3 regions of the Pseudoalteromonas sp. D15MCD-2 genome follow, and region 3 is predicted to be linked to each of the others. Evidence: predicted binding sites of a transcription regulator. Region 3 holds the regulator's gene; each other region holds the start of a gene.
What was found. Region 3 encodes MetJ, which represses methionine synthesis genes. Its sites were predicted from a motif close to TAGACGTCTAGACGTCTA; they were not measured.
Positions count from the first base shown of each region.

Region 1: a site for MetJ is predicted at 2,525-2,542, ahead of AADY36_RS12810 (homoserine O-succinyltransferase). Genes of this name have one in related genera too.
Region 2: a site for MetJ is predicted at 2,465-2,482, ahead of AADY36_RS03745 (methylenetetrahydrofolate reductase). Genes of this name have one in related genera too.

Region 1 is NZ_JBCFQE010000001.1:2,778,674-2,783,765, reverse strand. Features, by position in the region: gene AADY36_RS12820 (EAL domain-containing protein) at 1-660, shown strand, start outside; gene ettA (energy-dependent translational throttle protein EttA) at 687-2,360, opposite strand; gene AADY36_RS12810 (homoserine O-succinyltransferase) at 2,607-3,554, shown strand; gene AADY36_RS12805 (homocysteine S-methyltransferase family protein) at 3,544-4,611, shown strand; gene metH (methionine synthase) at 4,621-5,092, shown strand, end outside.
Region 2 is NZ_JBCFQE010000001.1:822,286-827,377, reverse strand. Features, by position in the region: gene AADY36_RS03750 (M16 family metallopeptidase) at 1-2,280, opposite strand, end outside; gene AADY36_RS03745 (methylenetetrahydrofolate reductase) at 2,528-3,484, shown strand; gene AADY36_RS03740 (sensor domain-containing diguanylate cyclase) at 3,481-4,449, opposite strand; gene AADY36_RS03735 (DEAD/DEAH box helicase) at 4,498-5,092, opposite strand, start outside.
Region 3 is NZ_JBCFQE010000001.1:3,179,817-3,184,908, reverse strand. Features, by position in the region: gene rpmE (50S ribosomal protein L31) at 4-219, shown strand; gene AADY36_RS14620 (malic enzyme-like NAD(P)-binding protein) at 918-2,159, shown strand; gene metJ (met regulon transcriptional regulator MetJ) at 2,260-2,580, opposite strand; gene metB (cystathionine gamma-synthase) at 2,805-4,064, shown strand; gene metL (bifunctional aspartate kinase/homoserine dehydrogenase II) at 4,070-5,092, shown strand, end outside.

The DNA.
Region 1 (5,092 bases), 400 kb from region 3:
TGTGTTGGAGCAGAAGCGCTTATTCGTTGGCAGCGAAATGATAAAGTCGTCCCACCTCTCGAGTTTATACCGTTAATTGAAGGTTCTGTATTAAGTGGCATGATCACATACTGGGTCATAGATAAAGTAGCCGAAGAGCTTGCTGAGTGGCTGAATAAGCATGACAACGTACATGTAGGTATTAATGTTCCACCAGAGCTTTGGGGGCGAGGCGGAGTATTCTATACCCTGAAAAAGTCAGCTTTGAATAGTAATGCCAGCAAAGTGATATTTGAATTATCTGAGCGAGGGATCCCCGATAGAATGGGTGTTCAAACTATTCTAGAAAATATCTCTAAGGCAAAAATGGCGTTAGATGATATGCAATTAGGTGAAGCGAATATCTTAGCGCTTGCGCAGTTAAATGTTGATTATATAAAAATAGATAAGTCGGTAATCGATCTGATTTTACAAGATGACTGGGCTACTTCATTACAAAAGAAACAACTCGCAAATTGTGGTTATGACAGTAATCATGCCTATATTGCAGAGGGAGTCGAAACCAAAAAACAAGCCCAAGTAGTCGCTAAAGCGGGGATACAATTTGCACAAGGTTGGTATTTTTCGAGATCATTGAAAGTTGATGAATTCCTTGCATACTTTGCACAAAAAAGCCCCTAAATAGGGGCTTTTTGAGTATCAGCTAATTAGCCAATTTTTTTGTATTTAATACGCTTAGGTTGTGCCGCTTCTGCGCCTAAGGTTTTCTTCAACCACTCTTCGTATTCTGTGTAGTTACCATCGAAGAAGTTAATTTGGCCTTCGTCACGGTAATCAAGAATATGTGTAGCAATACGGTCAAGGAACCAACGGTCATGCGAGATACACATTACACAGCCAGGGAACTCTAAAATAGCGTTCTCAAGTGCACGTAGTGTTTCAACGTCTAGGTCATTGGTTGGCTCATCCAGTAGTAATACGTTGCCACCTGCTTTCAATAGCTTAGCTAGGTGTAAACGGTTGCGCTCACCACCTGATAGGTCTTTAACGAATTTTTGTTGGTCGTTACCTTTGAAGTTAAAGCGGCCAACATAGGCACGGCTTGGGAATTCAAAGTTACCAATTTTTAATACGTCTTGGCCGTTAGAGATTTCTTGGAAAACAGTGTTGCTTTCGTCCATGTCGCCACGGAACTGATCAACCGTTGCAAGCTCAACTGTGTCACCAACAATAATCTCACCGCTATCAGGCGTTTCTTCACCACTTAGCATTTTGAATAGCGTTGATTTACCCGCACCATTGGCACCGATAATACCTACGATAGCGCCTTTCGGCATTGCAAAGTTTAAGTCATCGATTAATACACGGTCGCCAAAGCTCTTCTTCAGGCCTTTCACTTCGATAACTTGGTCACCTAAGCGTGGACCCGGTGGAATGAATAGTTCATTCGTTTCGTTACGCTTTTGGTAATCGTTTTGTTGAAGCTCAGAGAACTGTGCCATACGTGCTTTAGACTTAGCTTGACGGCCTTTCGGGTTTGAACGAACCCATTCAAGTTCTTGCGCGATTGATTTTTGACGTGCTTTTTCAGATTTCTGTTCTTGTTGTAAACGTAAATCTTTTTGCTCAAGCCACGATGAGTAGTTACCTTCCCAAGGAATACCTTCACCACGGTCAAGCTCTAAAATCCAACCTGCTACGTTATCTAAGAAATAACGGTCGTGGGTTACAGCAACCACGGTACCTTCGTAGTCGTGTAAGAAGCGCTCTAACCAAGCAACTGACTCAGCGTCTAAGTGGTTGGTCGGTTCGTCAAGAATAAGCATATCTGGTTTTTCAAGTAGTAAACGACAGATCGCAACACGGCGACGCTCACCACCCGAAAGGTGTTCAATTTTTGCATCCCAAGGTGGAAGGCGTAATGCATCAGCTGCACGCTCTAACACGTTGTCGATATTGTGACCGTCGTGCGCTTGGATGATAGCTTCTAGTTCGCCTTGCTCTTTAGCAAGTGCATCGAAGTCAGCACCGTCCATTGCATACTCGTTGTATACTTCATCAAGGCGATTTAGTGCATTTTTAACTTCGCTTACAGCTTCTTCTACTGTTTCGCGAACTGTTTTGCTTTCGTCTAGCACGGGTTCTTGCGGTAAGTAACCGATTTTAGTGCCTGGTTGAGGGCGAGCTTCACCTTCAAAGTCTTGGTCAACACCAGCCATAATGCGAAGTAACGTTGATTTACCTGCACCGTTTAGACCTAGCACACCAATTTTTGCGCCTGGGAAAAAGTGTAAAGAAATATCTTTTAAGATAGTGCGCTTAGGTGGCACAACCTTAGATACTCGACTCATCGAGAATATAAACTTGTCTGGTAACACCATGAAAGAAGCCTTCAATTTATAATAAAAATTAACAGCAAGTATTGTATACCCAAACTACCTCAAAATACAGAATTCAACGTTTATGATAGGCTTAATATCAAGGTGTTATTTACTCAAAGAGTCATACATTTTAATTAATGACCACTCAGAAACACCACTTCATTTAGACATCTAAACATCTAGAGGTTGAAATTTCTAACTATCCGTTCATAATTAGCAGTCAGATAAGTATGCTCGGAGCCAGCTATGCCCATTACAGTAAAAGATGAATTGCCTGCCATTGCAAAGTTACGTCAAGAAAACGTGTTTGTAATGCCAAAAAGTCGTGCTAAAACGCAAGAAATCCGCCCAATGCGTTTGGCCATCTTAAACTTAATGCCAAACAAAGTTGAAACCGAAGTGCAGTTTATTCGCTTGTTAGCAAACTCACCGCTGCAAGTTAATGTTGAGCTGTTGCGCTTAGATACCCATCGCACCAGCAGTAACTCTGAACAGCACATGGATACGTTTTATCGTTATTTTTCAGAAGTGAAAGATAATAACTACGATGCCATGATCATAACGGGCGCACCGCTTGCTCATTTAGAGTATGACGAAGTTGCCTACTGGGATGAACTAAAAATTATTTTAGATTGGGCAGAGCAGCATGTGACGTCTACGCTGTTTTCGTGTTGGGCGGCCCATGCGGGGCTTTATCATCACTATGGTCTTAAACGTGATCTGAAACCAAACAAATTAAGCGGTGTTTTCACCCATAAAAGCTATTTTGACCACGCAGCGCTAACGCGTGGCTTTGATGATACCTTTTTAGTGCCACATTCTCGTTATGGTCATATTGATATCGATAAGATCACTGCCTGCGAGGAGCTAGTGGTGTTAGCCGGATCAGAGCGAGTAGGTGCCTACTTAATTAAAAATAAATCAGGTAGCCAAGTGTATATTACTGGCCATCCAGAGTACGATGCTCATACCTTAAAAGGGGAGTATTTACGCGACCAAGAAAAATCAGCGGATGCACCTAAGCCAGAAAATTACTTCCCTGACGATAACCCAGACAACGAACCGTCGAAAACGTGGCAAAGCCATGCCTTTTTATTGTTTTCGAATTGGTTAAACTATTATGTGTACCAAACTACACCGTATGATATTAACTTAGTTAGCCAAGATGTAAGGACTAACAACTATGCCGAGTAATGCAGTGAATAAACGCGAACAATTAACCGAGGCGCTAAAACAGCGAATTTTAATCCTCGATGGCGCGATGGGCACCATGATCCAAGAATATAAATTAGAAGAACAGGATTATCGCGGTGAGCGCTTTAAAGACTGGCACGTACTTATTAAAGGCAATAACGATTTATTAAGCCTGACTCAGCCAAAAATCATTGCTGATATTCACCGTGCTTATTTAGAAGCCGGTGCCGATATCATCGAAACGAATACCTTTAATGCCACGACTATTTCTATGGAAGATTACGACATGGCGAGCCTTAGCCGCGAAATCAACCTCGAGTCAGCGAAGCTTGCACGCGGCGTGTGTGATGAACTTGAAGCAAAAGATCCTAGCAAACCGCGTTATGTAGCCGGTGTACTTGGGCCAACGTCAAAAACCTGTTCTATTTCACCAGATGTAAATGACCCAGGTTATCGTAATATCAACTTTGATAAGCTGGTGGCAGCGTATGTTGAGTCAACACTGGCATTAATGGAAGGTGGTGCTGACCTTATTTTAATAGAAACCATCTTTGATACCCTTAATGCTAAAGCGGCTTCGTTCGCTGTAGAAGAAGCATTCGAGCAAGCTGGTCGTAGTTTACCTGTGATGATTTCGGGCACCATTACCGATGCCTCTGGCCGTACTTTATCAGGGCAAACCACAGAAGCATTTTATAACTCAATTCGTCATATTAAACCGCTATCAATCGGCCTTAACTGCGCCCTAGGCCCTGACTTACTGCGCCAGTATGTTGAAGAGTTATCGCGCGTTTGTGAAACCTTTACCTCGGTGCATCCAAATGCAGGTTTACCGAACGAGTTTGGCGAATATGATTTAGAAGCTCCTGAAATGGCAAAAGAAATTATTGATTGGGGCAAGTCTGGCTTTATCAATATTGTAGGTGGTTGTTGTGGCACGACACCGGCTCATATTAAGGCGTTTGCGAAAGGCCTTGAAGGTGTAAAACCTCGCCAATTACCTGAGCTTGAAGTGCGTATGCGCTTATCGGGCCTTGAAGCTTGTAACTTAAACTAGGAAACCGACATGACTGACCAAATTGCTGTATTTACTAACGTCGGTGAGCGTACCAATGTAACAGGCTCGGCTAAGTTTAAGCGCTTGATCATGGAAGAAGATTACGAGACCGCTCTCGATGTTGCCCGTGAACAAGTAGAAAATGGCGCGCAAGTGATTGATATCAACATGGATGAAGCCATGTTGGACTCGAAAGCGGCGATGGTAAAGTTTTTAAACTTAATTGCCTCAGAGCCTGATATCTCAAAAGTACCTATCATGGTCGACTCATCTAAATGGGAAGTGATTGAAGCAGGCTTAAAGTGTATTCAAGGTAAGGCCATTGTTAACTCAATTTCACTTAAAGAAGGTGAAGATCCATTCATCCGCCAAGCTAAGCTAATTAAACGCTTTGGTGCTGCTGCGGTGGTTATGGCGTTTGATGAAACCGGGCAAGCAGAAACTGCTGATCGTAAGTTCGAGATTTGTCAGCGTAGTTACA
Region 2 (5,092 bases), 2.4 Mb from region 3:
ACGAATGCGCTGATACAAGAAGCTGTTTGAGCTGCGGTGTTCGCCAAAGTAAGAACGCACTAACCAAAGCGCTGTCCAGTCATCGCTACTACGAATTGTATCGATTGGGAAACCAAATGACACAGCGGTAGATTGCGCTGATTTTTCAACAATCGTTGCATGATGACCTTTAAGTTCTGGCGCATCAGGGATCGTTAAGCGGCTTTCTTTACCTTGTGGAAGCGATGTTAAATCTTTCATCATCGTCGATTTAACATCACTCGGAATCGCACCAATTAGACCTACTGTTAACTTAGATTGAGTAAACTGGTTAGCATAAAACGCTTTTACATCGTCAAGTGTCAGTGCTTCAAGGTCTGATAAATCACCATAGTTATAGCTTTCATACGGGTGGCCTTTATAAAGCTGATGATAAAGCACTTCTTTACCTAGCTCTTCGTCATTTGACGCTTTCAGGCCTGCTTTAATGCTATCAATAAGCTCTTTTTTCAGACGCTTGAAATCATCTTCTCTAAAGCCAGGATTTAACAACTGGTCGCTAACAAGTGCATACCACTGCGCGGCATTGTCTTTATGTACACGGCCGCGTAGTGAAATCATCTCTTTATCGATTTGATAGCCAAAGCTTCCCGCTAGTGGGTATAACGCTTTTTGAATATCTTTGTAGCTCATAGTTTCTGAGCCACCTTGCGCTAGCATCGCTGCAGTGAGTGCTGCTAAGCCTTTTTTACCATGTGGATCAGCCGCTGCGCCGGTATTAAATAACCAGTTAACATCAACCAGTGGTGAGCTATTGGTTTTATCAAGTACTTTAAAGTGACGCTCTGTTGGGGCTTGCTCGATACTGGCAACCAAGGCATTTAAATCAACTTCTTGCTCAAAACCAGCCACTTTATCAAGCGCCGACATTGTCACCGTGGTACGGCTCGGATCAACAAAATATTTGTTTGCTACCGCTTTGATATCATCCGGAGTGATGCTGTCAGCTGTGGCATAAAGTTGGTTAATCACTTCAGGATCACGCTCAAAGTGCATGTAGCTTGCAAGTGTTGAAGCTATTGACTGCGATGAATCAAGACCATTTATAAAGCTATACTTTAGGTTTGATTTTAAATCCGCTAACTTTTGCGCATCTACTAATTCAGTACGCGCTTGTGCATAGGTACGGTTAATCGCATCACGGGCTTTAGCCAGGTCCGCTTCGTTTTCGACTTTTACAAACACATGTAATAAACCCGGATCTTTAGTATCTGGGTTATAGGTAAACATTTGGCTGGCAATTTGTTTATCAACAACAAGCTCTTGATAAAGTGCCGAGTTGTTAGAGAAATACAGCTGTGAGATCAAATCAAGAGCAGCACGGTCTTTTTGAGTTGGATCCCATTCAGTGCCTTTATAAGACACAAGCAACCAGTGGCCTGGTAAACCATCATTTTTTTCATGTACATATTTTGCGGCTTGTTGCTTTGGTTCAACAGGAATATCTGCTTGGTAATCACCTTTTTTCCAATTACCCCAATGCTTTTTCACCATTGCCATGGTCTCTTGTGGATCAACATCACCAACAATGACTAAAGATACATACTCAGGCTTATAAAATTTAGCGAAAAACTCTTTACCATAGGCCATTTGATCAGGCATAGCTTCAATGTCTTCGAAAAAGCCCATGGTGGTGTGCTTATAGGTATGCTTTTTGAATGCTTCGTTACGAACCGCAGAAAGTAACTTACGAATTGGGCTAGCATTATTCTTTAAATACTCACCTTTTACAGTCAGCGCTTCGGTGCGGAACTGCTCTTCGCTGTAAGTCAGGTTTTGGAAAATATCAGCTTCAATTTCGAGCACTTTATCTAAGTGCTCTTTTGAGAAGTTTAAGTGATAGTTAGTGTAATCGTTGGTCGTATACGCGCGATTATCAACACCCGAGTTTTTTAAAATATCTGAATACACATCTTGTGGGAATTTTTCAGAGCCTTTAAACATCATATGCTCAAAGAAGTGTGCAAAACCGGTTTTACCTGCTTCAACCTCATTACGTGAACCAACCGATACTGGAATTTGCAGTGACACAACATCTGGGTAATCTGTTTTAACTACCATCACGCGAAGGCCATTCTCAAGCTCTTCTAATAGGTAATCTTGGCTAAATACACGGTTATCATCTTGGCTTACTTGCTGCTCAATTTCGACTTCTTTAACCATCGTTGACTGTGAGTTACTTGCGCAGCCACTTAAAGCAAGTGTTACAGCAACACTGGTTGCTAATAATCTAAATTTCATAATGTTCCCTTGTTAGTTATTTTTCTCATAATCATTGCTGCTTGATTATGCATCAAAGCGCCAGAAAATATGAGGGTCAGAGCAATAATTTATGTAAACAGGTGTGTCAATTTTGCGAAACGCTCAGCTTTAAACTTGAGTAAAATTCATAGTCATTGAAAAACTTTCAAGAAAAAAATCTATCTAGACGTCTAAATGGCTGCTATATTATTTGTCATAGACATTAGCACGAGCTGGAATGAGGATTATGGCTTTATCATTACAAGAGAAAATTGAAGACACCAATCAAGGTGTCTACCTAATTGGTACCACACCACCAAAGTCTGGTACTGATAAAGCACAGCTTGAGACCATTGCTCAGAAGCTGCTCGGTCGTTTACACGAAATTGAATACGACGGTGTAATCATCTACGACATTCAAGATGAGAGTAGCCGTATTGCAAAGCCGCGTCCTTTTCCGTTTAAAGAAACGGTAGATCCTCGTGAATACAGTCAGTTACTACGTAGCTTGTCACAACTTGATGTGATCACTTATAAAAGTGTTGCCCAGCGTGGAGAAGCTGAATTTACCGAATGGTTAAACGAAACACGTAACGACTTTGAACTAAAAAACTTAGTGTTGGTGGGTAGCCCATCATCTCATGGCGACATCAAATTAAGCCTACCTGATGCATATAAAACGCTGGCAAAACAGAACAGTGATGTATTTTTAGGTGGTGTTACTATTGCCGAGCGCCATGCCAGCAAACGTAATGAACATGAGCGTTTAGTTGAAAAAACAGCGCAAGGTTGTAAGTTTTTCATCTCACAAGCCGTTTACAATGCCCAAGCAACGATTGATTTAATCACCAGCTATGCGCGTAGCTGTAAAGCACAAGGCACAGCACCAAAACGCATTATTCTGACGTTTACCCCTTGTGGTGGTGAAAAAACCTTAGAATTTATGGAATGGTTAGGTATTTCTGTACCAGAAGCGACTAAATACCGCATGTTAGATTCGGCAAATACATTGAGTGAATCAGTGCGAATTTGCCGTGAGAATCTCGACTTAATTTTACAAAGCTGCGCACATTTAGATGTACCGCTAGGTTTAAATATTGAGAGCTTAACCAATCGTAAAGAAGAAATTGATGCGTCAATTAACCTTTACCGTTTACTTAAAGCAACTATGGAGTTAAATCTAGCTGAGAAGCAAATAGCTTAGCGTGCTGCCTTAGAAGCTTGCTTTTTCTCATACATATCTTCATCTGCTCGTTTTAATAGCTCAGCATAGTTTTCTTTTGGCTGAGCTATTACCCCTGAACCAATACTTAAGCTCGTAACAGGAATGCCCCGCTTCTCTAAATTAGATTGATAGGTGGTGTTGAGCTTATCAGCGATGCTGTCTATGCAATCACCGGGCTGAACTTGCAATAACGCAATAAACTCATCGCCCCCTAGACGGCCAATAATATCGGTTTCACGTAGGCATTCTTTCATGGTGTCAGCTAAACAAATCAGCGCGAGATCGCCCACTTCATGGCCATACGTATCATTGAGTGGCTTAAAGCTATTTATATCGATAAATAGACAACTAATATCAAAACCAAGTCGTTTCGATATATTTAATTTATGTTGGCAAAGCAAATCTATTGCACGGCGATTATAAATATTGGTCAATGAATCAAGCATGGCAATTTCACGCATTTGCGTAAAGTTGTCTAACAGTGCAAGGTCATCTTCGACCATATCGCGAAGCTGCTCGATTAGTTCTAAAAAGCTCTGTTGATAATGGGTTTGTTTAAAATCCATAACACAAAAGGTGCCAAAGGGCTCGCCACTTGGCCAGCTAATTGGCACCCCAAGATAAGACTCAAAACCATCTTTTACCAGAGGGCTGTCATCCCATTGACTGTCTTGGCTGGCGTGATCCACATAAAGCGGTGCCATGTCACGCAGTACTTTTTTGCAGAAGATATTATCGTCGGCGCTTAATTCAGCCCCGGCATCATAGGGGTTTTCTTGTTGCTCACTGGAGACGATAATACGATAAACATCATCTGTTTTATGAACGATAAAACCTGCGGGAGCAGAAAACAACTCGGTCATGAGATCAATTGTTTTCTGCCACTTTTCTAAGGAGAACTGTTTATCAGCGCGGCGGAACGTCCATTTATTCTCTTCTAACATACTAAACTCTCAACTTTAGCCGGAGGATAGTATAAATATATGCCAGATTTAGGAACGTCTCCTACTTTTTTGCCCTAAAATACGTTTTTTATCACGAGAGCGGCGTGCCTTATTAGTATTTTTACGAACTTGCTTTGGCTCTTTGGTTAAATCAGGCTCATACCCTGGTAACCACTGCGGCGTGAGTCTTGTGTCGAGTAAGATATCTATTTCGTCCAATAGCCACTGCTCATCGATGCTAACCAGCGACATCGCCATCCCTTTCTCGCCAGCACGTCCTGTTCGACCAATACGGTGTACGTAGTCCTCAGCCACATAAGGCAACTCATAGTTAATCACATACTTGAGTGAGGCAATATCAAGACCACGCGCAGCAACATCTGTCGCAACCAGTACTCTTGTCGCACCTGATTTAAAATTTTGCAGTGCTTTATCACGCGCACCTTGGCTTTTATCGCCATGAATAGATTCGGTTTTTAAGCCGTCTTTACACATTTCTTTAGCAAGCACATCGGCGGTTTGTTTAGTACGAGTGAATATCAGTACTTGCTGCCAATTTTTCATGCCAATCATGTGAGATACCAGCTCGCGCTTACGGTCTTCATCAACCGCATAAACTAGCTGCTCAACTTCAACCGCTGCT
Region 3 (5,092 bases):
CCTATGAAAGAAGGTATTCACCCTAAGTACGAAGCTATCACTGCAACTTGTTCATGTGGTAACAAATTCGAAACTAGCTCAACTCTTTGTAAAGACATCCACTTAGACGTATGTTCTGAGTGTCACCCGTTTTACACTGGTAAGCAAAAGATTTTAGACACTGGCGGCCGTGTTGATCGTTTCAACAAGCGCTTCGGTGCACTTAGCAGCAAGAAGTAATCTCTGCTGTTTAGTTAAAGAAAGCACCTTAGGGTGCTTTTTTTATGCCTAAAATTCACAAAACTCATTATTGATATCAATCCGCAATAATACTTAATCATTTTGAGGGATTAAACCTGTCGCTATCTGCGTTAAAAATTTCTGATTTAGAACAACTAAATAGCGAAATTTTTGCCTTGCTATCAACGAGGTTTTATTGCCTCAAAATAGATCACTTAATTAAGCGAATTGGTATAACGCTGCCACTTACTTATCATCTTCATTTATGTATCTTGCATAACTATTTCTGGTTGTTATGCCCATTATGTCGCTAATTTTGCAGACAAAGTGCCACCCCTTGGCTATATTCTTGTTTGTATAAACTTTCATAAAAGTTATTAAAAATAATAAATTTAAATAACTTTGTGAGTAAATGCTGTGAACTTCGTAGAAAAGGTGGTTTTGGGCTAATTTCGGCTAATTGCAGTGTACGTGCGTATAAAATACAAAAACACGTGCTTAAAAGGTCATAAATAGGTGAATTTTTATGTCTGATTAATCGCAACTATGCGCAGAAATTGTTGGAAAATCCTTTAAAATTAAGCGATATAGCATATAACAGGATAGACCTGATAATACTTGGAATTTTTATACATTACAGGTATCGTACTGATGCAAGCTCTCTCACTTTTTAACTTTTTGCAGGATACTATCGCGTTATGTCAGATTTTCGTGAACAAGCATTACATTACCACGCTCACCCCGTTCCAGGTAAAATTAGTGTTGAACTAACCAAGCCAGCCGAAACGGTTAACGATCTCGCTTTAGCTTATAGCCCAGGTGTGGCTGAACCAGTCCGTGAAATTGCTGCTGATCCAGCAAATGCCTATAAATATACAGGCAAAGGTAACATGGTTGCGGTTATTTCAAACGGTACCGCAATTTTAGGTTTAGGTAACTTAGGTCCGCTTGCATCAAAACCTGTAATGGAAGGTAAAGCGTTACTATTTAAACGTTTTGCTGGCCTTGACTCAATTGATATTGAAGTTAAACACCGCACAACAGAAGATTTCATTAATACGGTTGCTAACATCGCTGATACGTTTGGTGGTATCAACCTTGAAGATATTAAAGCGCCAGAGTGTTTTGAAATCGAAAAAGCGCTTATCGAGCGCTGTGATATTCCAGTTTTCCACGATGACCAACATGGTACAGCTATTGTAACTGCTGCTGGTATGCTTAACGCCCTTGAAGTGCAAGGTAAAGACATCGAAGATGCCATCATCGTATGTTTAGGTGCCGGTGCTGCTGCTGTGGCTTGTATGGAGCTTTTAATTAAGTGTGGCGCACTACGTGAACACATTTATATGCTTGACCGTAAAGGTGTGATCCATACACGTCGTGATGACTTAAACGAGTATAAGCAATTATTTGCTAACAATACCGATAAGCGTACATTACAAGATGTTATTGCTGATGCTGACGTATTCGTTGGTGTATCAGGTCCTAACCTGTTAACAGCAGATGATCTTAAGCTGATGGCTGATAAGCCAGTCGTGTTTGCATGCTCAAACCCAGATCCTGAGATTGCTCCAGAAGTTGCACACAGTGCGCGTAACGATTTAATTATGGCAACGGGTCGTTCAGATTTCCCTAACCAAGTAAATAACGTGCTTTGTTTCCCATTTATTTTCCGTGGTGCGTTAGATGTTCGTGCAACGGCAATTAATGATGAAATGAAAATTGCTGCAGTTCACGCAATTCGTGGTATCGCGAAAGAGCCTGTACCAAGTGAAGTATTAAAAGCAGCTGGCGTTGAGTCACTTGAGTTTGGTGCCGAGTACATCATTCCTAAGCCTATGGATCCGCGTTTATTACCACGTATTGCACGTGCTGTTGCTGAAGCAGCAGTAGAGTCGGGTGTGGCGCAAATCGACATGCCAGAAGATTACATGCGTTAAGCTTAATTAGCTATTAGGTATATCGCGCAATAAAAAACTCAGCCTAGGCTGAGTTTTTTTATATCTGCGATTATCGGCGGTGATCCGATGGCCGAAATACTTATTCTGAATCAAGCACTGGGATATCTAATCCCATTTCTTGCATAATTTTTTTAACTTCTTCAGGTACCTTTTCAGGGTTGTCTTTACGTAGGTCGTCATCATTTGGTAATGGTTGACCTGTAAAAGCATGTAAGAAAGCTTCACACAATAACTCACTGTTCGTCGCATGACGCAGGTTATTGATCTGGCGGCGTGTACGCTCGTCAGTTAATACTTTTAATACGTTGAGTGGGATCGATACGGTAATCTTTTTTACTTGTTCTGATTTTTTACCGTGTTCTGCATATGGGTGAATGTATTCACCGTTCCATTTAGCCATAAGTTGTTTCGTTGCCTCGGTTGTCAGTGATTTACGCCTTATTCACAGCGCAAGATGCGGAAATTCTATCTCTTTAAAAAAGATAGTCAAATACTAGTTATTTAGCCATCTAGTGGTGTAAATGTATAAACTTCTATGTATAAGCCATAAATGCTTTGACTTCTCATATTTGATCATCTAACCTTTTAGACGTCTAAACATCCAATTTAAGAATAGGTGATGAAATGAGCGAAAAAAATAAAGCGACGATTGCTGTTCGTCACGGCATCGAAGCCGATAAACATCATGGTGCGGTTGTACCGCCAATTTACTTATCAACCACCTATTCGTTTGCTGATTTTGATACTAAGCGCCAGTATGACTATGGTCGCAGCGGTAATCCAAATCGCGATATCTTAGCTGAAACCTTAGCAGAGCTTGAAGGTGGTGCTAGAGGTATTATAACTGCAACAGGTATGTCTGCAGTGCATTTAGCCACTCAGCTATTAAACAGTGACGATACGTTAGTGATCCCACATGACTGTTATGGCGGTAGTTACCGTTTATTCACCTCGCTTGAAAAACGTGGCCTGTTAAAACTAAAAGTTTTGGATTTAACTAAAACTGAAAATCTCCAAGAAATTTTAGCGATTAAACCCAAGTTGATTTGGATTGAAACGCCAAGTAACCCAATCTTGCGTTTAACAGATATTAAAGCAATTACTAGTATTGCTAAGCAGTGTGGTGCTTTGGTTGCGGCTGACAACACCTTCTTATCACCTGCATTACAAAACCCAATTGAGTTTGGTGTTGATATTGTTGTGCACTCAACAACTAAATACATCAATGGTCACTCTGATGTAGTGGGCGGTGCAGTGATTGCTGCAACGCAAGAGCTAGGCGACGAGCTTGCTTGGTGGGCGAATAATATCGGTATTACTGGTGCACCATTTGACAGCTACTTAACGCTTCGTGGTTTACGTACTTTAAATGTACGCCTAAAGCAGCACCAAGAAAATGCCTTTGCCATTGCTGAGTATTTAGAAAGCTCACCTTATGTAAGCCAAGTTTATTATCCAGGCCTTGCTTCTCACCCACAACATGAGCTTGCTAAAGCACAGCAACGTGGCTTTGGTGGCATGGTGAGCTTTGATATTAAAGGCGATATCAACGATGCAGCAGCGTTTTTAACAAGCCTTAAAGACTTCAGCCTTGCTGAGTCGTTAGGTGGGGTAGAAAGCTTGATTTGTCACCCTGCAACAATGACCCACGCAGGTATGGAGCCTAAAGCGCGCCTTGAAGCCGGTGTAGGCGATACGCTGATCCGTATTTCTGTAGGTATTGAAGACGTAAAAGATCTCATTGCAGATTTAGACCGTGTTTTCAATTTAGTAAAACCAGGTCAAGGCCAACAAGTTACAAAAGCTGAAGCTAAGCTAACACAGCAAGATACACAGCAAAACGCGTCATTTAAGTTAACGCCAGCACATACGGCATTGTGGTAGAAGAAATGGTAAATATTGTTCATAAATTTGGTGGCTCAAGCTTAAGCTCGGCAGATCGTTACCATGCGGTAGCGAACATTGTTCTTGCTAATACAGAGCAGGGCGATTGCGTGGTTGTGTCGGCATCGGGTAAAACAACCGATACCCTGGTAAAGCTTTGGCAAAGTTACCAGCAGCAAGATAGCCAAGCTGTTAGCGATATTCTATTGCTTATTGATAACAATCAACGTGCGCTTATAGAGCAGCTACTTACAGGGCAGAATAAACAACAGGCGTTGGCACAGTTAAAAGATGAACTTGCTGTATTAAATGAATTAATTAGTCAGCAGCTGTTACTTGAAGCACCTTTACTTGCTCATGGTGAAGTGTGGTCGGCGCGGTTATTGGCCGCTTACCTAAATCAGTTAGGTGTTGATGCGCAAGATGTTGATGCAAGGCAGTTATTTACTCTAAATGATGGTCAGCTTTTACATCAAAAAAACCAACAGCAATGCAGTGATGCGATTAGCAGAAAACATATCAACGTAGTAACGGGTTTTATAGCAGCAGATTGCCAAGGTAATACGGTGACATTAGGCCGTAATGGCAGTGATTACAGTGCCACCTTGTTAGCGAGTTATACTTTTGCTAAGCAAGTGTCTATCTGGACAGACACACAAGGTGTATTTAGTACTGACCCTCGTAAAGTTAAAAATGCAGTTAAGTATGCCAAGGTGTGCCGCGAGCAAGCTAACTTATTAGCGCGTTTAGGTAACCCAGTATTGCATGCAAAAACCTTGTCGCCGTTAAAAGACACAGAAATTAAATTGGTGGTAAGAAGTAGTTTTGATTGTGATGCAACGCCAACCGAAGTAGTAAAAGAAGGTTACAGTAAAGCAAAGCGTTTTATTACTACCTTAGATAACATCGATTTATTAAGGGTTGATAAACTAAGCAGTGGTGAAGTCGGTGAACTTAGTCAGTTAATTCAACACAGCCTGCACCACTTTACTAAAGATGGCGATACTTACTTATTAGTGCCAGGTCAA